2 regions of the Bellilinea sp. genome follow, and region 1 is predicted to be linked to the other one. Evidence: riboswitches for the same ligand, from Rfam matches in the RefSeq annotation. Region 1 holds a riboswitch; the other holds the start of a gene.
The links. Region 1 has a riboswitch for fluoride ahead of ACWIZX_RS02245 (hypothetical protein). Riboswitches for the same ligand answer to the same signal wherever they lie in the genome.

Region 1 (25,258 bases):
TCCCATATGCCGGATTCATCGGTGATTACCAGTCCATCCAGGTTTTGGCACCTACCCAGTTTAACTTCCCCTGGTTGTCGGTATTATACAAGGGAAGCTTTTATAAGTTGGGAGACCTGGGGTGGTGGTTCTCGATGGAAGGAGATGATATCCCTTATTTCCTTGTCCATTTTGATCATCAAAACCGCAGGTTCAAGATGGAAGTTTATCAGGACCTGGAAAAGGGGCCGGACCGCTTGTGGTACAACGCTTATGACGAGTCGTACCTGCCGCGGAACAGCTCTGCTACTGGTTTCTTCGCCTTCCCATTTGATGGATTTACCTATGCTGGCTCCAGCGTGTTTGAAGTGCCGGATGGGGTTTACTATGTGAAAATTTATGTCCTAAAAGCCCTGGGAGATCCAAGCAACCCTGCCCATTGGGAAACCTGGACTTCACCACGGTTTGAAATTGATCGTCCCTGACCCGGATTGATTCCGGAAGTGCAGCCAGCAATTGCTTTTTGCTGGCTGCTGTTTTTTAAAAACTATTCTTTCGGGCAGGCATATTTTTGTTATTTTGACTGAGGTCGAAAATGCATGGAATGGGTAAGATATTGTTTGAAAAAATCCTCCAGAGAAAATTTTTCCTCCTTCAGCAAAACAAGGCTGGCCTGGACAACCGGACTTGTTTTGTTTTAAGGAGAGGGTAATCAGGCAGGAATGATTTGGCTGGCAGCCCGCCGCAGGCGGTCACGAATGGCAAGTCCCAGACCTTTTTCTCCAAAATCGGTGGTCAGGATGATGTCTACTCCCGCTTGTTCAAGGGTGCGCATTCCAGCAAATAAATTTCTTCCAATTTGATCCAGATTCTCCCGTGAACCCAGTGAGATTATTTCTATTTGGGGGTAAGCGTTGAAAAAAAAGGCTTCTTCATCAACAGTAAGGATACCAATTCTCTTTTGATCCTCTTTTTGAACCTGACCAAGATACTCGATGATTTTTTTTATGGCATTTTCTCGATTGCCGCTGACATTTTCGATGAGAATCAGGGTTGAATGCGGTGAATAGTGACGATCCAGCATACCTGGAGAGATCAGGTAACCTTCTGGTTCGCCGCTTTTATTTTTGGCTGCCAGATTGACTTTACCAATTAACTGTTCGATTTCTTCGCGAGGGATACCTCCCGGCCTGAGGATTACGGGAGGGTCTTTTGTCAAGTCCAGCACCGTGGATTCTAAACCGATGGGGCATTCACCGCCATCCAGAATCAGATCAATTCTGCCAGCCAGATCGGCAAAAACATGAGAAGCTTGAGTTGGGCTGGTATGTCCAAAGCGATTTGCGGAAGGTGCTGCGATTGGTAATTCGGCGACTGCCAGTAATGCCTGTGCAATTGGGTGAGAAGGCGCTCTCACAGCAACACTATTACCCCCAGCGGTAACATTGGGAGGAATGGCGGGGTTTCGCGGAAAAATTAAGGTCAGGGGACCAGGCCAAAAATGATGGACGAGCAGTTCAGTGTTTGGAGGGAGTGTGGTAGTTACCCTGTCAAGCCAGGATTTATTCAGGATGTGAACAATCAATGGATCGTTGGCGGGTCGTCCCTTGGCCAGGAAAATCCGCTGAACGGCTTGAGCGTCCAGGGCGTTTCCGCCCAGTCCGTAAACCGTTTCGGTTGGGAATGCCACCAGTCCCCCGCTCCTGATCACTTCGGCAGCTTCTTGAATCAGGGACAATTCTGGTTTTTGAGGGTTGATTTTGAGAATTTCGGTCATATCGGACGAAACCTACTTAGATTTCCAGATTCCGCGGCGCAGGGAGATTGCTTCTTCTTGCGCTTGGATAAAAAGCTGCTTACAGGCACTATCCGGGGGATAATCTCTTTGACGGGCATAACCCAAACGCACCATTTCGTAGTTGATGAAGATATCTCCAACGAACACATAGCGCAGCAATCTTCCAAAACGGTCGGTTTCTGAAGTGTCGCGGTATAGTGTTACGGTTTGGTTTTCAACCATTTGCTGATTCAATTTCAAGGCTTCCTCGGCGATTTCGCTTTCCTCCGAATCTAATTCGGGGGCATTGATACCAATATATCGAACGCTGATTTTTTTATCATCCTGTTGAATTTTAATCGTATCACCATCAATCACAGACAAAACCCTGGCTGTTTGGGAATCTTGCGGTGAAGGCAGGCAATTAAATTGGGAGGACAAATCAATTTGTTGGGAATTTTCAAGGGATACCGCTTGATTGCAGGCGGAAGTTAACTGAAAAAGGATCCCAACGAAGAGGATAATAGAAAAAAAGGTTAAAATTTTTCTGCGAGGAGCAAGAACCATTGGCTTTTTGAAACGGACTTATCCTGAAATGAACGAAGTGGTATTATAAGCCAATATTATGAACTTTTGAATCAGGGCAGAGAAAATGACCACCAGAAATACCATTCAGAAAAAACTGTACCAGATTATTTTTGAGCATGATACCTGGGAAGGGCGGGCGTTTGATGTTCTTCTAATCGTCCTGATTCTGGCCAGCGTGGCAGCTGTTATGGCTGATAGTATGGTGGATATCTCTTTGCGCTATGGCCGTTACCTGTTTGTACTGGAATGGATGTTTACCATTTTATTCACGATTGAGTACTTATTGCGGCTTTACAGTTCGCCAAACCCTGCCTATTACGCACGTAGTTTTTACGGTTTGATTGATTTAATGGCTATCTTACCTACTTATGCCAGCCTGATGTTCCCAGAAAGTCGTTTTCTGATCGTAATTCGGATTTTACGAGTGATTCGTATCTTTAGAATTTTGAAATTGATGGAATACGTAGAAGAATTAGAGGTGCTGCGAAACGCATTTCAATCCAGCTGGCGGAGGATTTTGGTATTCCTCACAACGGTATTGACGATTGTGCTGATTGTTGGATCGTTGATGTATCTGATTGAAGGGCCTGAGGCAGGGTATACCAGCATCCCCCGAAGTGTTTACTGGGCCATTGTAACGGTGACTACCGTAGGTTATGGAGATATTACCCCCTTAACACCGCCGGGACAAACACTGGCAGCGTTTTTGATGATCCTCGGTTATGGTTTGATAGCGGTGCCTTCGGGAATTGTGACGATTGAATTGGGGAAGGAAAAATCTCGCCGCTTGAGATTGAACCGGGTTTGCCCGAACTGTGACCATTATGGGCACGACCGAGATGCCCGCTTTTGTAAATACTGCGGTGCAGAACTGTGATGTATTACGGGGGCTGTAGCGTAGAAGATCATCCCGAAGAAATGATTTACCTGTAAAACTCTCATCTTGTCTCAGCATTTGATAGAATAGGATTATAGAATTCTAATCACGAAGGAGATGATGCCCAATGTTAGTCGGCGAGCGAATGTCAACCCCTGTATTGACTATTGAACCGGATGTGCCGGTTCAGGATGCACTGGCGCGCATGCGCAAAGATAAAGTGCGGCGCTATCCGGTGGTAGATAGGCGTGGAAAATTGATTGGGATTGTTACCAATAGTGACCTTATGAACGCTTCCCCTTCGGAAGCTACCACTTTGAGTGTTTGGGAAATCAATTACCTTCTCAGCAAGATTACTGTTGAGCGAGTGATGACAAAGAATGTGATCACAACGCAGGAGGATTGTCCCATCGAAGAGGCAGCGCGGATCATGGCGGATCATAAGATTGGCGGTCTTCCGGTTGTGCGCGGCGAGAGTCTGGTAGGGATTATTACCGAAACGGATTTGTTTAATATTTTGCTGGAGATGCTGGGGGCGCGAAAGGCGGGTGTTCGTTTGACGGTGGAACTGTTGGATCAACCCGGAAAACTTCACGAACTATCTGGAGTGATTTATAAATTGGGTGGAAATATCGTTGGTTTGGGCACAATGCTTGGTGAACGGGCTGAAACACAGACTGTGACCATCAAGGTGAAGGGGGTAACTCTGGAGGACCTGAAAAAAGCGGTAACTCCAATTGTTGAACGGGTCATTGATATACGCGAAACCAGTGTAGTTTAGATCTTCGGGTAGAGCGGGGTGCTTCAAGTTTTTCTGAAGCACCCTGTTTTTTTATCTCATTTCAGGCAAAACCCGATACCCACTTTGAGAAATTGGGTACTATTCAGGCATTCGTAATTTTTGTATAATATATATGGTACTTTTCATCAAATAAACTTGACAATAATTCTCAAATCAGGTTAGTCTTTGAGATCAGTACCGAAGGGAGAGCGCCATGTTCTATGTGATTGTGGCTTTGTGGGCATTGGGTTGTGTCGCATGCTGGTTGCTGAGACGAGTGCAGAAGAAGGTTCTGACCGTAACGTGCGTTGCGGTGCCGGCTGCCGGGGCTTTAATTTCCTGGATTTTGATGAAAAGCCATGTGAATGGGGCAGCGATTGCCACTCTCCTGCTCAGTATTTACTTGTTTATTGTGTTGATCTCGGCATTGATTACCTATCGCACCAATCAACACACAGCCAACCAGTGAAAGATGCTTTTGGATGATTGCCAGGTATTTCCTCCTGTGTCTTGAGAGGAAAGTAAGTTCATTGGAAAGAATACCTGAAGAGGCTGATTCTCTGCAAGAAAACAGCCTCTTTTAATATTGAAATTCGTGCGGAAGCGAAAATGGGTTTAGCGTTTCCTTGCCGGATGATTTTCCCTAAACCGGATTCGTACTGCTTCACTTAATGGACAAAGAGAGTAAATAATTTATACGCAGTCATCACGACAATCAGACTCCCGAACATCCGTTTGAGGCGGGCATTCGGCACAAATGTGCTGGTGATTCGCGCACCAACAAACGACATTCCTGCACCAACAACCAGGAGAACAACCGTGAGGGTTGGGTCCCAGATGGCGGTTTTAAGATGAGGAATGAGTGCTGAAAAAGAAGGCGGTGTGACAGCAAAAGCATTGATTCCGGCGGCTTTCTTCGGTTCAAATCCGACAAGGATCAAAGTTGGAAGAAGCAGAAACCCAGGCCCTACACCAAGAAAGCCAGCAAGTACAGAAATCGGGATGGCAAGTATCACTGCCAGTTTGAAGTTCTGGTCACCTTCTGTGCGTTTTTGAATGGGCCGGAACAGGTTGAAAGCCAGGAAAATAACGGCTGCAAAATACAATATCAATATTGCGGTTTGCTGAATATACTGGGCAAGGAGAGAACCCAATGGCGCAGATACGGTGGTAACTGCGCCTAAAATGATGGCTTTGCGCCAGTCAATCAGACCACTGCGAGCAAAACCAAAGGCAGAGAAGAGCGCGGTCAACCCATTTAACAGGAGTGTTAATGGTTGAACCTGATGGACAATGTCGCTCATAAAAAAGGAAAAATACGGTAGGGCTGCAAATGCAACACCCAATCCAAGCATTCCACTGATCAAAGAAAGAACTGCCAGTCCGCCTACAATCCAGAATGCTGTGTCCATTCAAACCTCCGAGACGAAGTCTTGAAAAAAATTTGAGCCGATTTATTACTGACCGAGGATGTGGTGAGATCGGAACGCAATTCAGAAAAATCGAGCTCTTATAGAAAGTATTAAAATATATTCGATAATTTGAATGTTATTTTATCCCACAATCTGATTTCTTCAAGTGAGATTCGTCAACTCAAAAAAATTACATTTGTAACTCAAATGGTGAAATTTCTGCATTATCGGCGGAAGAGCGAGTTGGGAATTTCTGGTAAAATGCAGGCTATAATATTTGGATGCGAATAAGGAGCAATGGATGAAAATCTACATCACCGGAATCAGCGGGTTTTTGAGTATTAATCTGGTGCGTTATCTTTTGAACAGGGGATACACGGATATTTCCGGAATTGATTTAGTGGATTTTACCTATCCCGAAAGAGATCAGATCAAATTCCTGCAAGGGGATATTCGCCGTCCGGAGGATGTGCGTAAAAGCATGGAAGGTGCGGATGTTGTCATCCATACCGCAGCAGCCTTACCGCTTTATACCCCAGAAGAAATCTATTCAACAGATGTGGAAGGTACCCGGATTGTATTGCAACAAGCGCAGAAATTTGGGGTAAAACGCTTTATTCACATATCCAGCACCGCGGTTTATGGGGTGCCGGATCATCATCCTTTATATGAAACCGATCCTTTAGTGGGGGTAGGACCTTATGGCAAGGCAAAAATTCAGGCTGAGGAAATCTGTCTGGAATTTCGTCAAAAAGGGATGTGTGTACCGATTTTACGTCCCAAGTCCTTCATCGGCCCGGAACGCCTGGGAGTGTTTGCCATATTCTATGAATGGGCAAGTGAGGGTAAAAATTTTCCCATGATTGGTTCGGGGAATAACCGTTACCAGTTGCTGGACGTTGAAGACCTGTGTGACGCAATTTATGCTTGTATGACTCTGGAAGAAGAACGGGTAAACGACACTTTTAACATCGGTGCAGCCGAATTTACAACCATGAAAGAAGATTATCAGGCGGTTCTGGATGAAGCCGGATATGGCAAACGGATCATTCCCTTCCCGGCTGGGCCAGTGGTGCTGGCATTGAAGGTATTGGAAGTTTTGAAGCTATCCCCTTTGTATCCCTGGATATATGAGACCGCCTCAAAAGATTCTTTTGTTTCGATTGATAAGGCTCAAAAAATATTGGGTTTCAATCCAAAATATTCCAATAAGGAAGCTTTGTTGCGGAATTACCGCTGGTATTTAGCAAATAAAGACACTTTCAAAGAGGGAGAAGCAGGGGTTACTCACCGGGTGCCCTGGAAGCAAAAAGCGCTCAAAGTTGCAAAAGTTTTCTTCTAAAATAAGCCTATCTTAAAACCCAAGAACGCTCTCGAATATGGAAAATCGAGAGCGTTCCTGTTTTAATGTTTTTACATACTATGCCGATTGAATCGGCTGATTTCGTTGTTTTGTAATGAAAGGGAAGGTAAGCAGAGCAAGGATTTCAAGGATCACAACCGCAATAAAGAGACCAGTTCTGCTTTGGTCATATAAAAGTCCCAATAAAGCTCCGCTGACAAACCAGGCAGCACCATAAAGGGTATTGAAGATGCCATAGGCGAAGGCTCGTTTTTCGCCCGGCACAATATCGGCGATGGCAGCGCGCATGATTGTTTCATGAACAGCCATGATGATGCCCCATAAAACAGCGGCGATGATAGCAATGCTATACTGGTTAGAAAAAGCGAGAAATGGCAGCGGCAGCGAGATCAACGGCACAATCATCAGCGAAGTCAACCCAATCTTATCGTAGGTTTTACCAATGATCAACGCTGCCAGGGCATCAACACCCATGGCAACAGCATAAAATACCGCAATTTGAGCGGCAGGAACAATTTTTTGGGTTACCCAGTGGTAAGAGATAATTTGAAAATTTGCAAAACCTGCCACACTCAGGAAGGTGAATGCGGAATAAAACCAGAAAACGCGAGGCAAAGGGGCGGATTTATTCGAATTGGTAGTAACCTCAGAGGAAGAACTTTTTTCCAATTCTTCTGGATTGGGAACACGTAACCTGGCCAGCAACAATGCCAGTAATGTGAGTAAGGCGGGAATCCACAGAATGCTGAATCCATCCCGATAGCTCTGGCGTTGGGCGAATACCACCGCAAAAATCAAAGGACCGATGAAAGCGCCAACCTGATCGAGTGCCTCATGAATTCCAAAACCCCACCCGCGTCCCACTTGATAACTGGCATGAGAAAGCATAGTGTCCTTTGCCGGCGATCGGACAGCTTTACCAATCCGTTCTAATATCAGAAAAACCGCAGCAATTTCCCAACGATTGGTGTAGGCCAGTAAAGGAATGCTGAGCAACAATCCATAGCCTAAAAAGGTGGCAACCCAATATGCCCGTGTACGGGAGGCAAGATAGCCGGAAACCAACCGCAATGCGTATCCTAAAAATTCTCCCAAACCGGAAACCAAACCAATTGCCGTTGCGCTGGCACCTAAAAAAGCCAGATACGCCCCGCTGACTCCGCGGCCGGTTTCGTATGTAATATCCCCCAAAGCACTCACTAAACCGAACAAGAGAATAAATTGCATGGCACGAGTGCGTGCTGGTTGATATTTCAATGATAAATTGCTGGCCATAAAGTCATTTCTCCTTTCGGAAATTTAACTTCCTGATCATAAGAATCAGGAAGGAGTAATAAAAAAAAGCCGCTGGGCGGCCTTTTCAAAGTATTCGTGGCGGGAGCGACGGGATTCGAACCCGCGGTCTCGGCCTTGACAGGGCCGCATGTTAACCACTACACCACGCCCCCACGAACGCGCCAATATTATCATAGAGTTCCCAAAGCGTCAAGCAAAATGACAATTTTTGCAGGCCGGTTTCAGGTAATCCGATCGGGTTGTTAGCCGGTAAAATGATCCCAATCATCAATACCATCATTGTGATTTATTTTTTCAAGCATCATTTTTGCAAAAGAGCTCACCAGTCCAGATGGATGATGGGCCGCTTTTTTTATAATTTCTATTCGTTCGGGATGATCAATTTTTGCCAGTGCAATTAAGATTGCCCGCAGTAAATAATAATTTTCTCTTTCCTCTTCAAGAATCTTTTTGAATTCCGGCACAGCCTGTTGAATTTTAAGATTACCCAAAATTTGCGCCGCTATCATCCGTCGTTCTGGGATGGTATGGTGTAGGGCAGCAAGCAACTTATCTTTATAATCCTGGCGAGAAAATGACTCCAGTTCATAACCGCAATGAGGGCAGGTTTTTTCATTCTCATTAATGATTTGCCAGCAGTTGGGACAGTAGAAGGTTAGCATTTTTATAGTTGATTTTCAGGCGGATGAGTTCGGCTTGTTGATAGAATGGATGAGCGCGGTAGTTAATAGGGTAAGCGCATTAATCTCCATTTCTAATTTGCTTGCTGTATTTTCGGTCAATGGGCCATAACCGGATAATATTTTAGGGCGAGTATCCAGCAGACTGGCCCAACATAAACTCAGTTCTGAAGCCAAAATTCGACTGTTTTTTTCCTCCACTGCCTGAAGGTTAAACTGCACCTTTAACATATGAAGGCGATTCAAAAGTTCCAACACCTGTTTTTGAATATAAACAGTAGTCTCTTCTGGAACGTCGTTGACAGGTTGATAAAAGATACCAGGTTGTGGTTCGTTTTGCAATAAATTTAATATATGGCGAAGCAGTTTCTCAATGGTAACAAAAGAGGAGGTCAGGTACCTTTTTTGCGATTCATTCAAATTCAAATTGTCAAGCGTTTCTTCAATCGTATTCATTTTATCCTCAAAATAAAAACCTCTGATGATAAGCGGTTTATCATCAGAGGCTATCAGCCTTCCGGCGGTTTGGTCAGAACCCAGCGAGCCTCATCGCTTGATTATTTGAATTATACCATTACTCGAAGCCGTTTTTCCCTCTCAGTTATTGCCGAAGATCCAGTCTCCATTGCTTTGATTCCATTGCACAATTTCTTCTGGTTTGAACCATAAGTTGATCTCTGCAATGGCGTTTTCGACACTGTCTGAAGCATGGGTCAGGTTGCGCCCGACTTCCAGACCAAAATCATGGCGGATGGTGCCGGGGGCTGCTTCTGTTGGGCGGGTGGCTCCCATGGTTTGACGTACTGCGGCTACCGCCTGCGGGCCTTCCCATACCATTGCCATAACCGGTGCGGAGCAAATGTACCGTATCAGACCTTCGTAAAAAGATTTACCTTTGTGTACGGCATAATGCTGTTCAGCCAGTTCGGTGGAAACCTGTAAGAATTTGGCAGCGACCAGTTTTAACCCACGCTGTTCAAGGCGCTTGATAATTTCTCCAATTAGACCTCTCTGTACAGCATCGGGTTTGGCAAGTACGAAAGTGCGTTCCACAATGTCCTCCAAAATGGGATAAATTCTTATCGCAGCAGTTCTTCTGCTTTGGTATAAGCTTCTAACGCTTCCTGCAAGCGGTTGCTGCGTAAGTAAGCATCGCCCAAAGTTTGCCAGATAGTGATGTCAATGGGGTAACGGTAAAGTGCATCCCGCAAATCATGAATTGTTTCTTCCAGATATTGCCCATCTTTTATCAATTGATTGTAAGCCTGCAACGCTTTTTCCAGATTGTGAGATTGAAGCGCTGATTGGGCAATCGTCAAAAGTTCAGCATGGCTTCCGGCTTCAATGGTTGCAGCCGGTGGCTGGGGCTCCTCAATTTCGAGAGAGGGTACCTCAGCGGTGGGTAATTCAAACTCCGGTACCCAATCTGAAGGCATCTCTTCCTGTTCTGTTTCAGGTTCCTGTTCCTCTAATCCTTTCAGCCAGGTCGGTGTTTCTGCTTCGATAGAGGGCGTTTCTTCCCCTGAGATACCTAAAGATTCAACTTCCTCTTCAACTGCCGGAGGAGCAGCTGCTTTGTGGTAAACGGGTTGGGTATCTTCAATGGTTTCTGGTTGTTGCTCAAAAAATTCCACACCTGGCTGAGTGATTTCCACTTCCGCAACCGTCTCATTATCTGCAATCGTGTTAATATTTTCTTCGGATTGCAATTCTTCTTTCACCCATTCTGGCAGCTCTTCCTGACGGTCTTCAGGTTTTGTCAACAGGGTTTCTTCAGCGGCACCTTGTTTGGCAGCCAGACTTTCCAGCCATGCAAAAGTTGAATCTTCATCCTCCAATTCCTTCGGAGGGCTGGTTAGGAAAGGAGGCATGACAGCGCCTTCCTCCCCAGTTTTTGTAGAAAGAGTAAATTCTTCTGTTTCTTCAGGTGTTTCGGCGGTTGCCTCGCCTTCCTGTAATGATTCCATGAGCCAATCGGGTAATGGTTCTTCCGTTTCAGGTGTTTGAGGCTGCTGAAGTTCCGCTGTTTCCGGGCTTTCAGCCTGTTCAATTTGCATGAAATCAGGGATTGCTGCTTGACCGCTCTGTTCTACCTCTTCATTTTGAGGCATATCTGAGGGGGGAATTTCTGGTTGGGGGGTTGGTATACCCTTCTCTTCGAATTCCGGAGCGATTTCGGCAGGTGTTTCTTCAACCAGCGATTGAATCCATTCGGGCGGGGTATCCTGCCGTTCCTCGGGTGAAGTCAGCAGTGTAGATTCATCGGCTCCCTGCCGGGCTGCTAAACTCTCCAGCCACGCCATGGTGGCATCCAAATCTCCAAGGTCTGGCAAAGTTTGTGATGTGCCAGGCTCAGGAGCAATTGGCGAAGTTAACTTTTCTTCGGCTGCTGTTTCCAACTCGGTTTCACTGAAGGATGGAATTTCTGCCGGGAAAGGTTCGGATTCAGCAGGAAGTTGTTCTTCTTCAAGGGTGGTTAAATCTTTGAGCCACTCAGGTTCATCTTCAAAGGTTGCAGCAATTCCAACTTCTTCTTTATCCGTGGTGGAGGTTGAGAAAGAAATGGCCGATTCATCAATTGCGGTTTGTTCAATTTCCTCGGCAGTAGATTGTTCTTCGGAAAGTTGGATTTCGTCGGTGAAGGGTGTTAAAGGAGTTCCTTCGCTCAATTTTGTTTCTTCAGAGGGAAGAATTTTCTCCAGCCAATCATTTTCTTCTTCATCCGCTGGCTGCTCCTCCGAAAGGGATTCTTCTGGGGCAATCTCTTGCAGCCATTCTGGAATCTCTCCCATCTCCAGACCTTCTTCGGGCAGATTAAAACCAGCTTCAACGGTTTCATCTACCTTATCGGCGGGTGTCCAGCCGGCTTCTCGCATCCACTCGGGGATGGTTTCTTCTTCGGGCTGATCAGTAATGATCGGAGCAGATGATTCAGGCGATTGTTCTTCAACCCAGGTTGTTGCTTCAGAGGTAAGGGGGGAAGAGGTAATCGAGTCTTGTGCTGCTTCAGCCGGTTTGATTTCGGAAAACCAATCCGGTAATGGCTCTTCGGATTCGGTTTTAAATTCTACGCCGGCTGTTAGAGCCCACTCTGGCGAGGTGGTTTCTTCCTCGATGTTTTCAATCTCTAATCGATCCAGAGTAACCGCATTGTCGGGTACTTCAATGCTGCTGATCGCATTGGGAGGAAGGTACGCCAGATAAGGATCCATTGCAAATACACGTTGCTGATAGATTTTTGCATCTTCCGCCCGTGAGGTTTGGAGAAGTGTTTCTGCCAGAATGCGATTGGCTTCAAAACAATAGGGAAGTTTGGAGATCAGACGGCTGCAAACCTCGATGGCTGCAACGGTTTGGCCGGAAAGAAAATACATGCGCGCAAGAATGACTTCCAGATCTACCCGCAACGGGTCTTCCGCTAACGCAGCACGGATTTCGGCAATGGCCTGCTGGTACAATTCGCCGCGGGCATACATGCGCACCAAGGCGCCGCGGGTCAATCGGATTTTGGGAGGTTCAACCCCATCTCGCCGTCCGTACAAACGGCGGAGTTCGTCCTGAACGGCTGTGTTGGAGGGTTGGGCTTCAAAGGCTTTTTCCATGTGCCAGATCGCAGCATCCAGATTGCCTTCATCCTCGCGGATGATGCTCATCCCGATTTGTGAAATGAAGTCATCCGGCACCGCAGAGAGAATTCGTTGAAGCACATCGGCTGCTTCGGCATAGCGCTGCGACTCAAGATAGGCTTTTCCTAGAAGGCGGTAGGTGTCTATGTGTTTAGGATAATATTTGAGAATGTGACGACAATGAGCAATGGCAGTGTTTGATTCACCGCGGTCGATCATTGCCTCAATTTCACGGTTATAAGCTCGTAAAGGTATTTTAGCCATAAACCACCTCCCAATGGTTAGTATGCCCCAAGTTTTAGGATTATGCAAGTCATTTGAAAGACGAGGTGGAATAAAAGAAACCGCTCGGCATTTCCGCAGCGGTTTCCAGTTGTACTTGCCGGTAATTCTTTATTCGCCCAGATAATCGCGCAACTTGCGTCGAATGGTGGGATGGCGCAAGCGGCTGAGTGCCTGAGCTTCGATTTGTCTGACCCGTTCACGGGTGACACCCATTTTTCTGCCAACCTCTTCCAGGGTGTAAGCCTGTCCATCCAGTAAGCCATAGCGGAGTTGCAGAATACGCACTTCGCGGGGTGGGAGAGTGTTGAGCACCTCCTCCAGATGTTCGCGTAACAAGTTGTAGGTGGCGGTATCATCCGGCGGCGGTGCTTCATCATCTTCAATGAAATCTCCCAGGACAGAATCTTCCTCATCGTCGGTCGGGGTTTCCAAAGAAAGGGGGCGGCGCGCCACCTGAATCATGTTTTCTACTTTCTTTGGCGGTACATCCAGGGCGATGGCCAGTTCGTCCACGGAGGGTTCTCTGCCAAGACGCTGAGTGAGTTGATGTTGGATACGCAACAATTTGTTGATTTGGTCACCCATGTGAACCGGCACACGAATGGTGCGTCCCTGATCGGCAATGGCACGCGTAACCGCCTGACGAATCCACCAGGTAGCATAAGTGCTGAATTTGTGACCCCGGCGATAGTCAAATTTTTTGGTTGCGCGGATTAAGCCGATGTTACCTTCCTGAATCAGGTCAAGAAAAGGTACACCACGTCCCATGTATTTTTTGGCGACGCTGATGACGAGGCGGGAATTGGCGGTGATCAGATGTTCGCGGGCTGCCCAGCCGTCTTCGATTAACTTGCGCAATTCGTGGCGGCGGCGGTTGCCGACATTGCCCCGCGCCAGTTCCTCACGGGCCAGTCGGCCTCGTTCGATGCGCTGAGCCAGTTCGACTTCTTCTTCTGCGGTCAGCAATGGGACACGGCTGACCTCTTTCAGATACAGACCAATTGTATCGTCGGTATCAATGTTTTGAAGATCATCAAAGATGATTTCGCTCGCGGCTTCTTCCGGTTCTTCGATCTCCTCATCCAATGCCAGTTCATCTTCCGCAGGTTCGGGGATTAGCGATTCATCTTCGATGTAAGGAATGCCCGCGCTCATTAAGGCAGCAAAAGCCTCCTCCAGTTGCTCGACATCTTGCTCGGCTTCCGGGAAGAAGTGAAGAATGTCGTCAATCGTGACGTAGGACTTTTGCCGGCCTAACTCAATTAAGCGAGCAATGGCTGGATATTCGTCTTCTTCTTCGTCAACAACATTAATCAGCGGATTGTCCATACGTTTCACAAACTTCCTTTTTTGAGAAAAGTATCTCAGTATTCGTTCTAATTTTGTCTTTTTATCCAGCATTTTGCCTGCTCGTGTATTCTATTTATTCAGAATACACTCTTTTTTAAGGAAAATCAATACCTTGTATTGCCTGGTGCTGTGGGCAGCAGATCAAACTGCTGGATTCTTTACTCTTTGTCACCCTGACAAACAAACGAGCGGTTAAATTTACCCCGCCCGCCGCAGTTGGTGGTTTCCATGAATGTGGCAATAAACAGCCGCATAACACTATATAACAAACTGAAAAGAAATTCAATAGGTTTTTGAAATTCTAATGAAACATTAATCCAAAAAAGCCCGAGGAAAATACAAAATTTTTCAAAAAAACCTAATGTTTGTCCTGAAAACGGATGATTAATTTTGATTGACATTTATTTTGGTTGTTATACAATGATTTAGTGCGTCTCGATGGAATTCAGACGCATTCATGGGTTAATCACCCCAAATCCCCTTACTAACCTGGAGGCAATATGGATATTTTAGGTCTTTCCAGGCACGGTCTGCAGACACCATTCGAGCAGATAGCCGTGCTCAGCGTTCTGGTTGTTGCGCTGCTTAGCCTGTTATATGCCTGGTTGCTGCGTAACAACGTTTTACAAAAGGATAAAGGCACTGAAAAGATGCAAGAAGTTTGGGAGGCCATTCGACAAGGCGCGGATGGTTACCTTCAAAGACAGCTGAAGACCATTCTGCCTGCAATTGCTTTATTAACCATTGCCTTGTTCCTGAGTGTGGCGGTTGTTGAACCAAGCCTTGAAGCCCAAGAAGAGTTTGGCCATCTGGGAGCCACCAATGTCACACTAATTGTGGCTTTTGGAAGAACGATTGCGTTCATTATGGGGGCTTCCTTTTCTCTCATCGTTGGGCAACTGGGAATGCGTATGGCGATTCAGGCCAGTGTACGGGCTGCCTCTGCTGCACGACGGTCCTTCAATGAGTCATTGTCCATTGCCTATTATGCAGGCACAATCACCGGCATGTTAACCGATGGTTTAGGGTTGATGGGGGGCACTTTGATCTTTATCATCTTTGGGCGGGCAGCACCAGACGCTTTACTCGGCTTTGGTTTTGGCGGTACCCTGCTGGCTCTCTTCATGCGGGTTGGCGGTGGTATTTACACCAAAGCGGCAGATGTCGGAGCGGACCTGGTGGGTAAAGTCGAAAAAGATATTCCTGAAGATGATCCCCGCAATGCTGCTGTCGTGGCCGATCTGGTTGGAGATAACGTGGGTGACTGCGCCGGTATGGCGGCAGATATTTTTGAGAGTTATGAAGTCACAATTGTCTCTGCTTTGATTTTGGGGTTGGTGCTCTATCAGGCAACCGGACAAATTCACTATATTGTGTATCCACTGGTCATCCGGGCAATTGGCGTGATCAGCTCAATTATCGGCACTTTCACCGTTCCGATTTGGGAGCGATTCCCGATCAAATTCCTGCGGGCACACGACGCTGAAGAGGCAATGTTCCGCTCTTATGAAGTTTCCAGCGTCAATACGGTGATATTTTCCTTTTTGCTGGCGATTTTATATGCCGGAGACTGGCGTCTTGGTTTGTTAACAACGATTGGGGTTGGGTTGGCGGTTGCATTCAATCCGCTTACGTCCTACTTTACCGCAACCCGCAAAGCACCAGTGCAAGAAATCGTTAAATCTACCCGTACCGGTCCAGCAACAACCATTCTTTCCGGTCTTTCGGTTGGAATGGAATCGAGTGTGTGGGCGCTGGTAGTGATTGCCATTTCATTTACACTGGCTAAGTTAATCTATCAGGCTGATGGAGCCAATTTTGTGCTTTATGCTGTTGCGATGATTGGTATTGGGATGCTCAGCCATACCGGCAATAATGTGGCAATGGATTCCTACGGCCCGATCTCCGATAATGCCAACGGTATTGCTGAAATGGCCTGGCATGATTTGGATGATCCCGAAACACTTAAAGCCCGGCAGATTATGGCCGATCTGGATGCGGTTGGTAACACTACCAAAGCAATTACCAAAGGTATAGCAATTGCCTCGGCTGTAATTGCGGCAGTGAGTCTGTTTGCTTCTTACATTACCGATGTGAACCGTGCAAAAAGCGGTGTGATGGAAGCCATCCGCATCTCTGATACCACCGTATTCATTGGTTTTCTGTTGGGGGGGGCTTTGCCATGGCTATTCAGTTCTCTTTCCATCCGTGCCGTGTCACGGGCTGCCAGCGAGATTGTAGAAGAGGTGCGTAAACAATTCCGCGTACCGGGGATCATGGAAGGGACTGTCAAACCGGATTATGCCAGGGTGGTGTCCATTTCAACTCGGTCGGCTCAAAAGGAATTGATTCCGCTGGCGGTTATCTCAATCACCATGCCGCTGCTGGTTGGGCTGGTATTGCAGGTTGAAGCCTTGGGTGGTTATCTGGCTGGGGTTATTTTAAGTGGTCAACTGCTGGCCGTGTTTATGGCCAATTCCGGCGGTGCATGGGATAACGCCAAAAAGGCCATTGAAGATGAACCACGTAATTTGGAGATGAATACCGGCAAAGGATCAGAACGTCATAAAGCCGGGGTGGTTGGTGATACAGTTGGCGACCCCCTGAAAGACACTGCCGGCCCGGCCCTCAACCCAATGATTAAAGTGGTCAATCTGGTTTCTCTGCTGGCTGCACCGATCATCGTAAACTTCCAGCTGAATTCCTTTGTTGGAATTGTCGTGGTGCTGATCCTGTTTGCCGGCTTTGTTTGGGCGATTTTCCAGAGTAAGCGGCCAGTTCCCGATGTAGATAAACCCATTTAGGTCTGATAAGGCGAAGAAGAGGACGGGGATTAATCCCCGTTCTTTTCTTTTAAGAGGTTGACGGTTTCATTGAAATCATCGGGATAGGGTGCGGTAATTGCAAAAGGACGCAGAGAAATTGGATGGAGAAATTCCATCCTCCAGCAATGCAAGGCAAGGCGACGGATTGGCAGAACAACAGACTTGCGCTGATATTCTTCGGGTAAGGATGGATGCGCATCCGAAGAGTCAGGGGGACGATTCCAGGGAAAGTAAAGGTTATCGTGCAGCAGCCAGCAACCGACGGCAGAGAGATGGGCGCGAATCTGGTGGGTATAGCCGGTGAGGGGCTGCGCTTCAATGAGTAAAATGCCATTCATCAATGATTGAATCCAATGGATATGAGTAATGGCCGGTTTACCGTGGCGGAAATCAATCACTGTTCTGTGAGAACGATCTCCATCTACTCGTAAAGGGTAATTGATTTCGAAGGGGGCAGTTGCTGGAGACCCGATTGCCAGTAAATGATAAACCTTCTTAATTTGGCGATTTTGAAATTGCAGGCTTAAAAGACGGTGAGTATTGGCGTCTCGGGCAAAAAGTACTGCGCCGCTGGTTTGACGATCCAGGCGGTGAACTACCCATAATCTTCCATAACGCTCCATCAAAACATGATGCAAATCCGGTAAATCCTTTTGATAACCATCAGGGATGGTTCGCAATCCGGCTGGTTTGTTGACTACCAACAGGTGATTATCCATATGGAGAGGGAAAATCTCATCATTATTCAAAGGCATATTATTCCAATGGAAGTTTAGAACCGGAAAAGGACAGACTCCATGCAGGCATGAGTATAATTTGCTTAGAATTATCTTACCATTTTTATGGAGGGTTGCCATGCACATTGTGCTTGTTCATATTCATGTAAAGCCGGAATTTCGAGAGGTTTTCATTGAAGCCACTTTGGAAAATGCCAGAAACAGCATTCATGAAGAGGGTATCGCTCGTTTTGATTTCTTGCAGAACAAAGAAGACCCCAATCGCTTTACGCTGATTGAAGTCTATCGAGGTGAGGCCGATCAAGAAAAACACCGCAAGACGGCACATTACTTAAAGTGGCGGGAATCGGTGGCGGAAATGATGGCAGAACCTCGCCAGGGGGTTCGGTACATCAATTTATTTCCTGAGGAGGAAGCGTGGTAGCCGAGAATTTATCCTTTGATTTCCAAACCGCTCAGCGCATTATTTTTGGAAGCGGTTCGGCCAATCAACTTGGTCAATTAGCGGCTGGGATGGGCAAGCGGGCGTTTTGGATTACCATCCATCGGCGAGCGTTTCATGAAGGGTTGGAAAAGGGATTAATCAGTGCCGGCATCCAGTATCAGACAACGGTTATTCATGGCGAACCGAAACTGGATCAAATTCTTGAATTGGTTAACCGGGTTAAAAAGTATCAGCCTGATCTGGTGATTGCCACCGGCGGCGGGAGTGTGATGGATTGCGCCAAAGCGGTTGCTGCACTGGCTGTTAACCCGGGTGATCCATTGGATTATCTTGAAGTTGTGGGCCGGGGGAAAGCTTTGCAGGTGAATCCGTTGCCGGTTGTCGCTGTTCCAACAACCGCCGGTACCGGCAGTGAAGTTACCCGTAATGCAGTGATTTCCCTTCCTCAGCATGGAATCAAAGTCAGCCTGCGCAGCCCCAAGATGCTGCCTGCCCTGGCATTGGTTGATCCGATCCTCACGATGGGACTATCCCCTGCAGTCACTGCCACCACCGGTATGGATGCTCTCACTCAGGTGATTGAACCGTATGTATCGAACAGGGCAAATGCTTTTACCGACTTGTTTTGTGAGACGGGGATTCGAAAAATTGCTCGTTCGTTGCGAAAAGCATATCATCACGGGAATGATCTCCCGGCGAGGGAGGAGATGGCTTTTGGGAGTTTAATGGGTGGTTTAGCGCTTGCCAATGCGGGATTGGGAGCTGTGCATGGATTTGCTGCACCGCTGGGTGGATTGTTTGAAGCGCCGCATGGGGCGATTTGTGCCCGCTTGCTTCCGGTGGTGTGTCGCGTCAATATTGAGGCCCTTAAAATGCGCCAACCAAACCATCCTGCTCTCGAACGCTATCATCGGCTGGCCGGCTGGCTGGTGGAAGATTTGACTGCCGATGTGCTGGACGGCATCCGCTGGATGGAAGAAACATGTGAAGAACTCCATATACCACGTTTGCGAGAGTATGGAATTCGGCAAAAAGACTTTGCCAGAGTGGTGGAAAATGCCAGAAAAGCCAGCAGTATGAAGGCCAACCCAATCGAGTTGGAGGATGAAGAACTATTTCAAATTTTGGAAGAAGCGTTTTGAAAAATGAGCGTCTATTTTGCTTCCGTGAAATAACTCACCGCAATGACGCCCGGCCCGGCATGAACGAGAATTGCTGGCGGCAGATCATAGATACGAACGCTTGAGATTCCCAATTGCGTCTTAAATTCCTCAGCAAGAGCTTGGGCTTCCTCTTCTGCATCGCCATGCATGATGGTGAGCAGTGCCCCATCGTGGTGCGGGCAGTCAGAATAGACCAGTTCTTTTAATCGTGCCATTGCCCGTCGTTTGGTGCGCTGGCTTTCCACCGGTTCAGTGCGGCCATTCTTAAATTGAAGAATTGGTTTGACCTGCAAAAGGCTGCCGACGAGCATTTTTGCGCCGCCAATTCGTCCGCCTTTGTACAGGTATTCGAGCGTATCTACAACAAAGTAGACCCGTTCCCGCTGGCTCATATCTTTGACCCGTTCGATGATGGTATCGGCGTCCAATCCTTCTTTTGCCCAACGATGCGCTTCTAAAACAATTGAAGCCAGGCCCGAGCCAATGGTGCGTGTATCCACAACGCGGATATCCCTTCCTGGAAAATCTGCTGCTGCTACTTCGGCGCTGCGGAATGTGCCGGAAACGTCTGCTGAAGGAGTTAAAACAACGACTGTGTTGCCGTCCTGAGTGTATTTATCATAAATTGGGTGATACAGTGCCGGGGGCGGAGCGGCGGTTTTTGGCAGGGTGTTTGCTTCGCGCAGTCTTTTCAGGAAGGTTTTACTATCCATTTCAGTGTCATCGCGATAGGTTTCGTTGCCAAAAACGATGATTTGGGGAATATACGGTATTCCCAGTTCCTGCGCCTGGGGGACGGGGATACTGGATGTTGTATCAGCAACAATTGTAACCATGATGAGTCCTCTCTTGGGTATTACCAAAATTAACGAAAAAAATAGCACCACAAGGTTGTGATGCTATTATACAATGATAAACCTCAGGAATTAATCCTCAAACAGGGATTGTTGCCAGTTTCCCCGAAAGGCGAAATGATCAACCGGGTTACGGGTGCGGACTTTGCGCTCTTTTTCCTGAACTTCTACGGGTAAATCTTCGATATCTCCCGGGTAGCCGACAGCAATCATTACCCGCGGGGTATATCCTTCTGGAATGTTGAATAGTTTGCGGGCTTTTTCGGCGTCAAATCCGGCCATCGGACGACAATTCAACCCCATTGCGGTTGCCTGAAGCAGTAAATTTTGATTCGCCATGCCTAAATCGTGCAGAGCTTTGGTATTTTCTCTGCCGTCGGGGCGAATATCCTCGCTGACTGCCAGCAAAAGCAACGGGGCACGGTTAGCCCACACCTGATTGTCGGGGTTGAGACAGGAACGGGCTTTTTCCAACTGTTCCGGTTTGGATGGTTCAAATACAAGATAAACCCACGGCTGGCGGTTGCCGCTGGAGGGTGCTGAACGGGCGGCTTCCAGCAGCAACAGGATTTGCTCCCAGGTTAACAGCCGTTCAGGATCGTAAATTCTGGAAGAGCGGCGGGACTGAATGAGCGAGTGAATTTCAGGATTGGGAAATTCATCGCGAGCGGTTATTGGAGATGTGGTTTGTTCACTTTTGACATTCATTTTTTGTTCCATGCTTATACGGATTTTCTCTATTTATTTTAACCGGCAGGTTGTAAAATTGATAGCAATTGTATGACGCTGCGCAGGACTTTTCACAAGGAATTATTGATATGAATACGCTCATTTCTGAAACCAAAAACGCTTCACTTGCCATCGTAATTTTTGGTGTAACCGGCGACTTAACCCGCCGAAAATTGTTGCCGGCATTGTATGAGTTAATGAAAGCAGAAAAACTGCCGGAAAAGCTTTATCTTATTGGTTTTGCCCGCAGAGACTGGAACGACGAATTTCTTCGGGAGAAATTAAAAAGCGGAATTGATGAGTATGCCAGAAGCAAACCAATTGAAGATGAGATAGTGGAACGCCTTTTATCCAGAACCCATTATGTCCAATCAACTTTTGAGGAGTTGCAGGGTTATCAAAAGCTAGGGGAATTGATCAAAAGTAATCGGATTCAGAATGTCTTGCTGTATCTGGCAACACCACCGGAGGAATATCTGGTCATTGTAGAATTATTGGGAAAAAGTGGTCTCAATAAAAGAGAAAACGGCTGGACAAGAATCGTGATCGAAAAGCCTTATGGACGTGACATTGAGTCGGCAACGGTGCTGGAGCAGGCAGTTCATCGCGTGTTTTCCGAAAAACAGGTTTACCGGATTGATCATTATCTTGGCAAGGAAACCGTACAGAATATCCTGGTTTTTCGCTTTGCCAATGCAATCTTTGAGCCTTTGTGGGATCGCCGCTATGTTGACCACGTACAAATTACTGTTTCTGAAACAGTCGGTGTTGGAACGCGTGCGGGCTATTATGATAATGCAGGCGTAATTCGCGACATGTTTCAAAATCACCTTTTGCAGCTGGTGACACTGACTGCGATGGAAGCGCCGGTTGGTTTCAACGCTGATGCGGTCAGGGATGAGAAGGTCAAGGTTCTTAAGGCACTTCGTCCACTCAAGGGGAAAGATGCCATTCAGAACACTTATCGGGCACAGTATGTTTCTGGTACTATCGAAGGGAAACGTGTACCCGGATATAAAGATGAAGCTGGTGTACCGCCGGACTCAGTTACCGAGACCCTGCTGGCAGCGCGCCTGTATATTGATAACTGGCGTTGGGCGGGGGTACCATTTTATGTGCGTTCCGGAAAACGGTTGCCCAGCCGCTTGACGGAAATTGTGATTCGTTTTCGCCAGGCGCCATTATCGCTTTTCGACTGGCATAATCTGGCAGGAGATGCTCCCAATACCCTAGTGCTCAGCCTTCAGCCGGACGAAGGAATTCGTTTGGAGTTTGGCGCAAAAGCCCCCGGCCCGATTAATCAAATTGCACCGGTCAACATGGAATTCAATTACCAGGAAACTTTTGGCATCGAACCGCCAGAAGCATACGAACGTTTGTTGTTGGATTGCATCCAGGGAGATGCGACGCTTTTCACACGTTCAGATGAAGTTTTAAGCCAGTGGGCGTTTACTTCCAATATTTTGGAAGCATGGCAGCAATTTCCTGTGCGCAATTTGCCAGTTTACGAAGCGGGTACATGGGGCCCGCCAGGCATAGATGATTTTATTCAGCAAGATGGCCGTCAGTGGCGCAATCCTGCTGGTGATTAGTTCAATTGGATTTGCCGCAATTGGGGCATTTTCGCTCGTTTGACTTGAGAATAAAGCCACAATAACGGCAGGTTTTGGGCTGTAAATTACCCAATGGCGCACCGCAGGCAATACAGCGAGGTTCTCCAACAGGATTTGCCGTGTTGCAGTATTCGCATACTAAACGCCGAAATCGCTCGGATAATTCCTGCGTACTGTTCAGTGACTGGGCAGTTTGATCAATTACCCGCCAGATCTGGTCAATCAATTGAATCGACTCAATATCCTGAGCCAGATCATCAATACGGTGAAGCAAGTTCAGGGGGTTGCGCAAGGCAAACAAAGCCGTTTTCCCAAGGCTGGCAGCCAGCCCTAACCAGTTTTGCCTGCCCATCTGAACGAGAATTCCATCTTCGTGGGATTGAATCGAAACGGTGATTGCCGTTTGTCCTCCGGAAGCGGCGTTGGGGCGCGTGCCAATTTGGACGACAATTCTCTCGCCTGTGCCAATTTGCTGGGCGCGGTAATTACCTCGGTTAAAGGCAGCAAACAAACTGTGGGAAACATCCGATGGCGTGATAACGCCGTGATAAATTTTTTGCAGTTGATCAGATCGGTTATAATCTGCAGGTAGACTCATGGCTCAGACTTTCAAAGTGATGGTGAGAGAATGCGTTCAACCAAGCGAAAATGGTTTTTATTGCTGTTTATTATAACGATTATTATCCCGTTTGGGTTGCCTGAGGGTGGAGGAACTCGTGTTCTGGCCCAAATTCCAACGGTGGATATTGCCACGGTCACCAGCACCCCCAGCGGACCAATCGTCTCTGTTCGACCCGGCACGAATGAACCTTCCATCAATGTGCGCAGCGGCCCGAACGCTCTGTACCCGCGGGTGGGGGTTTTGTTGATCGGTCAGACTGCTGTTGCAAAAGGCAGATCACCGGGCGGGGATTGGATCTTAATTGAATATCCTGGCGCCCCTGGGAATGTTGGCTGGGTGTATAGCCCTTTTGTTAACATTACACCCGGAGAATTGCCCATTGTTGAACCGCCGCCAACACCGACACGCGATATGACGGCCACAATTGATCCAACGCTGGCAGCACAGTTTATTGTTACTGTTGCACCAACCCGATTGCCAACCTTTACCCCGCCTCCCCCTTTGGCTATTCCCACATTTCAAAACCCCTCTGCGGCAGGAGTACCGGCTGTACCGATGGGGTTGATCATTGTGGTATTGTTGACCATTGGGGTGCTTTTGGGCATTTTCTCTTTCGTCCAGCGCCGTTAGCGGGCAAAGAAGCGGGTGAGTTCCCGGAAACAGGCCGAACTGATGCGGTGGCTGACAGGCGAGTGACAAAAGTGAACCTTGGCGTTGGCATTTTTCAAAAACTCAACCGTCTCGTAGGCGCGCTCAATCGGAACAATCTCATCCTCGCTGCCGTGGGCAACAAAAAAGCTGATGTTGGCCAGCGCAGCTGGAGGCTGATAGTCAGCTGGTAAAAACGGCAAGAAGCCCGAAAGAATTGCCGCTTTTATCACCTGGTCAGGATAGGCAAGGCAATAAGCAAGAGCAAGCGCAGCTCCCTGACTGAAACCCATTAATTCAATGGGTTGATTGGGGAGGGAGTAATCGCGGCGAATCTGGTTCATCAGTTGGTGTAATGCGCTGGCTGGTTCAAGAAAAGCCTGCAAGGTGGCTTCTCTGCCAGGACGGTGTCCTATCCAACCATAACCGCCTTCTGGGGTTTGAATTGGGCCGCGTGGAGAGAAAATCCAGTACTCTTGGGGTAAATCCCGCTGGAAAATCTGCATTGAGTTTTCATCACCGGTCCAGCCATGAAGCATCAAGAGAATTTTGGTTGATGATTCTGGGACAGCCGGCCGAAGGCGAAGAATCCAATTTTGGTAAAGAATGATTTCAGTGTTAGTTGCCTCGTTCACGTTTGACGATCCACTCCAGCACGGAAAGAATGAATACAATTAAGACCACCGGTGTTAGACCGGTAATGAAGCAGAGAATTCCTAAAGCCAATGCACCGCTGCCGTAGAAGTACAAAATTAAACCACCACCGACCAGCAGGATCAATAATATACCTCCGACGATTAATCGCACAGTGGTTTGCCGGGCGTAACGGCGCAGGTCATCGGTCAAATTTGGCACCCCCTACTCGGTAATATCCTCTTCCAGCACTTTTCCGGGAGGTTGAGCCCCGCGAAAACGGCGGACAATTTGGTAATACCAGGCCAGCGATTCGTGCAAACGGGGAAGAATCTCGATGACGCTCTGTTCGCCAGCCTCTAACAATTCCTTTGGATCTACGCGATCCAAAGGAGCAACATTATGGACTTCAGGTCGAATGATCACATCCGGTTTTTCAACCTGTAAGCGAAGTTCGGTAACCATTCGGGCTGTAATATCCATTGAATTGACAAAGATGCGTAAGGATTGGGCAAATCTGGATTGGGTAATTTGATGAAGAATGGGTCGCGGCAGTGGCGGTTCAATTGGGACACTCAATTCTGGCATTTCACGCCACTCCTCCGGCGTAGGAGAAAGGCATACTGCCACAACAGGTAAATGAGGTGCCAACCAGCGGGCAACCGCAACAGGGACGGGATCAAGCACACCTCCATCCACCAATTCAAAATCATTGATGTAGACCGGGGGAAAGACACCCGGAATGGCAACGGTTGCCAGCACTGCCTGAATGACATTGCCTTTATTGAGGATGATTTCTTGTTTGGAGCGGATATCCACAGCAGTCAATGCCAGCGGTATTGATAAATCCGTAAAATTTTTATCTTCCAGATAGGAATTTAGAAAGTTGACCAACCCCGCTAAGCCAAGCAGTGAAGGTGGATCTTCAGGTTTTCGGGCAAAAAAGTCCTTATGATTGACCATTCCCAATTCGGA
Region 2 (6,317 bases), on a different contig from region 1:
TGGGTAAAAATGCCCGAGCAGAGATTGGCAGCAAAGTGATCGGCCGCTACAAACATGCCGCACTGCATCATGATTTGCGCCTGCCCAATGCTGCGTAAAAAGGTGGATTTTCCGCCCTGATTGGCACCCGTGATGATGACCAGGTCTTTTCCATCCCCGTTTACATCATTGCCAACCACCTTTTTCTTCATCGTCAGCGCCAGGGAAATATCGTACAAACCCCGAACGGTATGGCGGCGCTCACCCAGCGGATACGGCTCAGGGAAAGTCAGCGGGTGGCCCAGTTCGCGCACCTGCTCAAAAAGGTTCAAACATCCGATGTAAAACGCCAGCTCGCCGCGCAACATGGCCAGGTAGTGATCAATGTGTTCGGCGGACTGCGCCACCGCGTTGGCAACCTGATTGATGGCGCGGTCTTTGATTTCTCCCAGCGCGCGTGCGCCCTGCTCATCGCGCGGATGCAGGCTAAAGGAATACTCCGGCGGACGGGCGCGGAAAATCTCTTCCAGCCAGCTGCCGTTGCGCGGATTGGGTTTGCGCAAAGTGTAATGAATGCCTTCATTGCCGCGCCCCAGCTCGGCACTGATCAGCACACCCTCGCGAAAACGCAATGCCTTGATGTGGTCTTCCACCACCCCAAAAAATTCATCGTTAAGTTCGCGCTGAATGATGGCAAAGAAATTACGAAAACCCGGCGAGGTGAAGCGGCTGCTGTGTTCATCGGCCATGCGGCGCAGTCTAAGCAGCAGTTCCACGAACATCGCCATCATCTCCAGCCCGCTGGACAGTACACCGGCCGGATAATGCGTGAAGATTCCCAGCCAGCGTTTGCGTTTGTTTTCGATGGCTTGCAACGGAATTTGATACAACTCACGGATGATTTCGGGGTTGTTGAGGCAGTCCTGCAGGACTTGCTGACGGTAGCGAATGATCTCCAGGTCGGTTTCGCTGGTCAAAATCACCCGCCGGGCAACATCGAACAAAAATTTATCGCCCTGAGCCATGCTGTTGAAGAGCACATTCAATTCAAGGTCTTGAATCAAATCGCTTTCGTTCCACGGCAGCGGCTGCTGCGGGTCAAAATCACGGTCGAGGTAAAGCAGGTTAACCTTCATGCCTGAATACGCTCCTTCAATTTCTCATAGGTCAGGCGGTGTTTTTCAGCAATGGTGATGGCATACGCCAGTCCATCAGCCGGCCTGCGAATGATGCGAAAAGTTCGCCGGGCAACATCTTCCGCGTCCACCGTGCTGATCATGCTGACCGTCTTTTCAGCCGCGGATGCCAGCTCAGTCAGGAATGTTACCCATACACACAGGCTGTCCAGTTCCAGAATACGCTGCATGATCTTGCGGCTGAGGAACAAAGCATCTTTGAGGGTGGTCGAGTTGAACGGCTCGTTGAGGATGATCAGGCTGTTGGGGGTGGCCTGCTCAAAGATCTGGCGCATGCGCGCCAGCTCTTCGTTCAGTTTGCCGCGCAGCTTGCGGATATCTTCCTCCCGTTCAAAATGGGTGAAGATGTCGTCAAAACAAAACAGGCGTGCTTCTCTACCGGGGACGGGCAGGCCAAGACAGGCAAGGTGATGCAGCTGCCCGAACATGCGCGCAAAGGTGGTTTTACCGCCCTGATTCGGCCCGGAAACGATGATGACCCGTTCTTTATCCTGAAGATGAAAATCGTTGGGGACAATCCGGGCAGTATTCTCCCGCAGTTGAATTGCCAGCGCCAGATCGAAAGCATCCACCGCATTCACCGCTTTGTTCTTACGGCTGACCACCGGCAGACAGAATTTCAGCCCGCTTTTCATCAACGGCAAAATGGTTTCCAGATAGGCCAGGTAAAACTGTATCTCACGGTCAAAGGCAAGGATGAAATCGGCCGCAAACTGGGCGTGATCGGCGTAAAAACGGTGCAGACGGTCGAACAATTCGGGGTTCAGGCGCGCCACCAGATCCAGAATCTGCGCCTCGACATGGTTCATGCTGGAAACGATGTTCAGTTTGATCAGATAATCCTTGACCGCTCCCTGCTTGAACTTTTCGAAGGTTTTTTCGACTTCGATGCTGTAGTCGGCCTCACCCTCATAGGGGCGTACTTTGACGGTGGTATCTTTGATCAGGATGCAGTAACGCACCGCCGAAAGGTCTTGTTTCAACTGCTCGGCCTCATCCACCAGACGCTGAAATTCGCTTGAGCGGGCATAAGCATCCAACGCCTGCCGGAAAGCCATCAAACCTCGCGAGCGCAATTCGGCGTTGTTCAAATCCTGTGCCAATTGAATCACCGCCCGCACATAGACCAGCACTGCTTCGAGAAACCAGCCCTCGCGATGATTCTGGTGAACCAGCTCGCCGATTAATTTGCGGTAGCGGCGCAGGATGACCATTTGTGCGGCAAAGGTCTGCAGTCTGGTCAGCGTGGTTTCCTCCAGCAAGTCGCGGACAATTTCCTGTCGGAACTGGATGGTTTCTTCATCTTGAACGGCGGTGTAGTAGTAGGCTTTGAGGTTGTACTCCTGCTTGCTGGCGGTAAGCCAATCCACTACCTGATTCAGATTCAGGTCGTCAAAGTAAGCCGGCGGCTGCGCGTTTTCGGCAACCGCGTGGTCGGCAGAAGGAAATAACATACTGATCGGGTTCATAAGCGGACTTTCACATCTTTCGGTACATCGCCAAAAAAAGCCTCTACTGAGTGGACGGATTCAGTAGAGGCTATCAGTCTTACGACAGTTAAAAGCGAGCCTCATCGCTTTTGTGAATGTATTATAACGTCAGTTCGGGATAAATCCTTTTTGCATCCGATTTCAGAATTTTGCCCCCTCCTGCGCCTCCCCCAATATCGCGGAAGCGATATTGGGGAGGAGGGAGGGGGTGCATTTTGCTGCTCACCGCGGTTTGTGCTCATCCCGAACCCATATTATTTTATCACAAACCCGGCTGGCATGATAAAATCTTGTTCAATAGGGCTATGGCGTTCACACCCACCCACACCGACCGGCTGATTAATGTTGTGCTTGCACTGGCACAGTACCCGATTCTGAGCGGGCGCATCCGCCAGCAAATGCGGCGCGAGTTGTTTTCGCGCGGCATCATCCAGCCGGCCGACTTTGAAAACGAAGTACGCCGGCTGGCCATTCTCTCTCAGGAACGCGAAGGCCTGCGTAACCCGGTCGGCGAAGAACCGGCCGAGGTGTGGGAAACGCGCATGAGCCGCATCCGCGATCACCTGACCGATTTGCGCTTCAGCCAGCATCTGACCCTGGAGGTGCTGGAAAACATCATCAGCGAGGTGTTGAGCGAGCGCGGCATTGACATGGTCGGGCTGATGCTCTCGCTCAACCCCGAAACCGCCCCGTTGGATCTGGTCTTCGAGCAGGCCATGACCATCGAACGCTTGCCGCCGGAAGAACGGCAGAAGTACGAAGCCCGTCTGCAGGAAACCAAAGTGGTGCTGATTCGCAGCCTGATCAGTGATCAACTGCGCTATATCAACATTGCCAAACGCTGGTTCACCATTGACGATTTGCAGCAAATCCGCCGCCACAAAATTGGGCCGGGGCGCATCGGCGGCAAGGCGGCCGGCATGCTGCTGGCGCACCGCATCCTGCGCCAGGCCAGCGCGCTTTCCGAGGACACCTGCCTGATCACCCCCGATTCTTACTACGTCGGCGCGGATGTATTCTACTCCTTCATGTCCATTAACAACCTGTTCCACTGGAACGACCAGAAGTACAAGACCGAAGCCGAAATGCGCGCCGATTATCCCCACATTCTCCGGGATTTTATGGAAGGGGATTTCCGCCCGGATATTGCCCAGCGGCTGGAAGCCCTGCTGGGCAGCGTTGGCAAACAACCCCTGATTGTGCGCTCCTCCAGCCTGCTGGAAGATAACTTTGGCACCGCCTTTGCCGGCAAATACGAGAGTGTTTTCCTGCCAAATCAGGGCAGGCCGTCCGAAAACCTGCGCGCCCTGACGCGCGCCATCGCGCGGGTGTACGCCTCCACCCTCAACCCGAATGCCCTGCTCTACCGCCGGGCGCGCGGGTTGCAGGATTACGATGAACGCATGGCCGTGCTGATTCAGGTGGTGCAGGGCGAGCGTTACGGGCGTTATTACCTGCCGCAGGGCGCCGGGGTGGCTTTCAGCCGCAACCTGTACCGCTGGGCACCCCAAATCCGCCGCGAGGAAGGCTTTGTGCGGCTGGTGTGGGGGCTGGGCACCCGCGCTGTGGACCGGGTGGGCAATGATTTTCCGCGCCTGATCGCGCTCAGCCACCCGCTGCTGCGGCCCTCCACCGACCCCAAAGCCATCCGGCGCTACTCCCAGCAATATGTGGACGTGATTGACCTGGAAGATAACGCCTTCAAAAGCCTGCCGGTGCAGGAAGTGTTGAAAGGAGATTACCCGGCTTTGCGTTATGTGGCTCAGATTGAGGAGGACGGGTATTTTGCATCGCTGCGCTCCCGCTACATGGGCGATGACAAACGCCTGGTGCTGACCTTTGAGGAACTGCTGCGCCGCACCCCCTTTGCCGAGCGCATGCGCGAGCTGCTGCACACCCTCGAACACCACTACGAAGCACCGGTGGACGTGGAATTTACCCTGTCGGTCGAGGAGAAACAGGATAAACCGGAATTGTGCATTACCATCCTGCAATGCCGCCCGCAAAGCCAGTTACAGGTTACTGCAGCCGCAGCGCTGCCCGCCGATTTAGACCCGCAGGATGTGATCTTCAAGACCCACTTTGTGGTGCCGGAAGGCACACTGGAACGGATTGACTATGTGGTATTTGTGCCGCCCGAAGGTTATTTTGCGCTGGAAAGCCTGAATCAGCGCAATGAACTGGCGCGTGCCATTGGGCGGTTGAACAGCGCGCTGGAAAACGAGCGGTTCATCTGCGTTGGACCGGGACGCTGGGGCAGCAGCAATTCGGATTTGGGCGTGCCGATTGATTACGGCGACATTTACCATGCCCGCGCGCTGGTTGAACTGGCCGGGCAGGGCTACGGACTGCCGCCGGAACCTTCGCTGGGGACGCACTTTTTTCAAGATCTGCTGGAATCGCAGATTTACCCGCTGGCCATTTACCTGGACCAGCCTGGCAGCATCTTTCGGCGCGACTTTTTCTACGAAACGCCCGACCGTTTACGCGAATGGATGGACCTGCCGGCCGAACTGTCCAGCAGCCTGCGCTTGATTCGGGTGGCGGATTACCGCCCCAACCACCATCTGGAAATTGTGATGAGCGATGAAAAAGGCGTGGCAGTGGCCTTCCTGCGTCCGGATGCCGAGAACAACCTCACGAAATTTTGAAGCTTTCCAGGCCTTCCAATTCGTTCATCTCGGCGGTGATCAATTCGTACAAATCGGTCTTGCGCGAGCGGAAGGATACTTCCACTTCCAGCCGTTTATTCTTGATGTTTTTGCGGATAGAAACAATTTTGGCATTGAGCTGATGTCTCTTCCAGATTTTATTCAGGTCTTTAAGCGCGCCCGGGCGATCCTGTAAGTGCAGCTCGACGGTCACCGCTAAATCCGGCCCAAACAGTCTTTTCTCGGCCAGATCGAGCAATTCCAGTACCACCAGCAGTAAACCGGTGGCTGCAGCAGCCGGCAGGTAATAACCGGCGCCGACTGCCAACCCGACAATCGCCATCGTCCACAGAGAAGCGGCCGTAGTCAACCCTTTGACGTTCGGACCGTAACGCAAAATGGCCCCGGCGCCCAGAAAACCGATTCCGGAAATCACCTGTGCCGCCAGACGGGCCGGGTCGCCGTTTGGCGCAAATTGGTGGAACTGCATGGCGAGGTTAATTGAAAGAGTCATGGCCAAAGTAGCGCCGACCACCAGAACGATATGCGTCCGCCAGCCGGCCGGCTGGTTTTGGCGTTCGCGCTCAAAGCCGATTACTGCCCCGAGGGCAGTGGCAATTAAGATGCGCAGGAGAATATCCGTTTCACTGATCATGGGATGCTCCCGGATGGAATGATAGAACATATTTTCTATATTTACAACTTGCACTTATTCCATCCACTTTGAGTATAGCATAAGGCGTAGGTCAGAAGAAAGGTGTGGTGAATTTGCGCCTTTGCGTTGAAAAGTAACGAATCGGCAAGCGGCTAAAGCGAAAATGATAGCCTGTCCTTTTGAGCAGGCGTGGCAATCTTATGTGTGACCCCCACCCACCTCCCCCAATATCGCGAAAGCGATACTGGAGGAGGCGAAGGAAGGGGCAATTGATCAGCACGGGTGCGTTTTGCTGCGCTTGGAAGGACATTAACGAAAGTGAATAATCATCAGATGCTGGAGATTA

Region 2: another riboswitch for fluoride. It lies ahead of ACWIZX_RS01395 (MutS-related protein); the one in region 1 lies ahead of ACWIZX_RS02245 (hypothetical protein).

The regions. Positions count from the first base shown of each region.
Region 1 is NZ_JBRCOK010000025.1:61,129-86,386, reverse strand. It holds gene ACWIZX_RS02300 (S8 family serine peptidase) at 1-464, shown strand, start outside; gene ACWIZX_RS02295 (L-threonylcarbamoyladenylate synthase) at 692-1,756, opposite strand; gene ACWIZX_RS02290 (thermonuclease family protein) at 1,769-2,134, opposite strand; gene ACWIZX_RS02285 (ion transporter) at 2,409-3,221, shown strand; gene ACWIZX_RS02280 (CBS and ACT domain-containing protein) at 3,349-4,002, shown strand; gene ACWIZX_RS02275 (hypothetical protein) at 4,217-4,471, shown strand; gene ACWIZX_RS02270 (sulfite exporter TauE/SafE family protein) at 4,671-5,414, opposite strand; gene ACWIZX_RS02265 (NAD-dependent epimerase/dehydratase family protein) at 5,716-6,756, shown strand; gene ACWIZX_RS02260 (MFS transporter) at 6,835-8,052, opposite strand; tRNA gene ACWIZX_RS02255 (tRNA-Asp) at 8,150-8,225, opposite strand; gene ACWIZX_RS02250 (HEAT repeat domain-containing protein) at 8,316-8,735, opposite strand; gene ACWIZX_RS02245 (hypothetical protein) at 8,751-9,209, opposite strand; fluoride riboswitch at 9,247-9,316, opposite strand; gene ndk (nucleoside-diphosphate kinase) at 9,351-9,806, opposite strand; gene ACWIZX_RS02235 (tetratricopeptide repeat protein) at 9,833-12,643, opposite strand; gene ACWIZX_RS02230 (sigma-70 family RNA polymerase sigma factor) at 12,773-13,993, opposite strand; gene ACWIZX_RS02225 (sodium-translocating pyrophosphatase) at 14,515-16,818, shown strand; gene ACWIZX_RS02220 (RluA family pseudouridine synthase) at 16,848-17,558, opposite strand; gene ACWIZX_RS02215 (putative quinol monooxygenase) at 17,695-18,000, shown strand; gene ACWIZX_RS02210 (iron-containing alcohol dehydrogenase) at 17,994-19,163, shown strand; gene ACWIZX_RS02205 (DegV family protein) at 19,175-20,020, opposite strand; gene ACWIZX_RS02200 (nitroreductase family protein) at 20,111-20,746, opposite strand; gene zwf (glucose-6-phosphate dehydrogenase) at 20,857-22,359, shown strand; gene ACWIZX_RS02190 (double zinc ribbon domain-containing protein) at 22,361-22,978, opposite strand; gene ACWIZX_RS02185 (SH3 domain-containing protein) at 23,009-23,632, shown strand; gene ACWIZX_RS02180 (alpha/beta hydrolase) at 23,629-24,285, opposite strand; gene ACWIZX_RS02175 (hypothetical protein) at 24,269-24,505, opposite strand; gene ACWIZX_RS02170 (patatin-like phospholipase family protein) at 24,509-25,258, opposite strand, start outside.
Region 2 is NZ_JBRCOK010000019.1:574-6,890, forward strand. It holds gene ACWIZX_RS01390 (MutS-related protein) at 1-1,115, opposite strand, end outside; gene ACWIZX_RS01395 (MutS-related protein) at 1,112-2,644, opposite strand; fluoride riboswitch at 2,702-2,762, opposite strand; gene ACWIZX_RS01400 (PEP/pyruvate-binding domain-containing protein) at 2,971-5,316, shown strand; gene ACWIZX_RS01405 (MgtC/SapB family protein) at 5,303-5,971, opposite strand.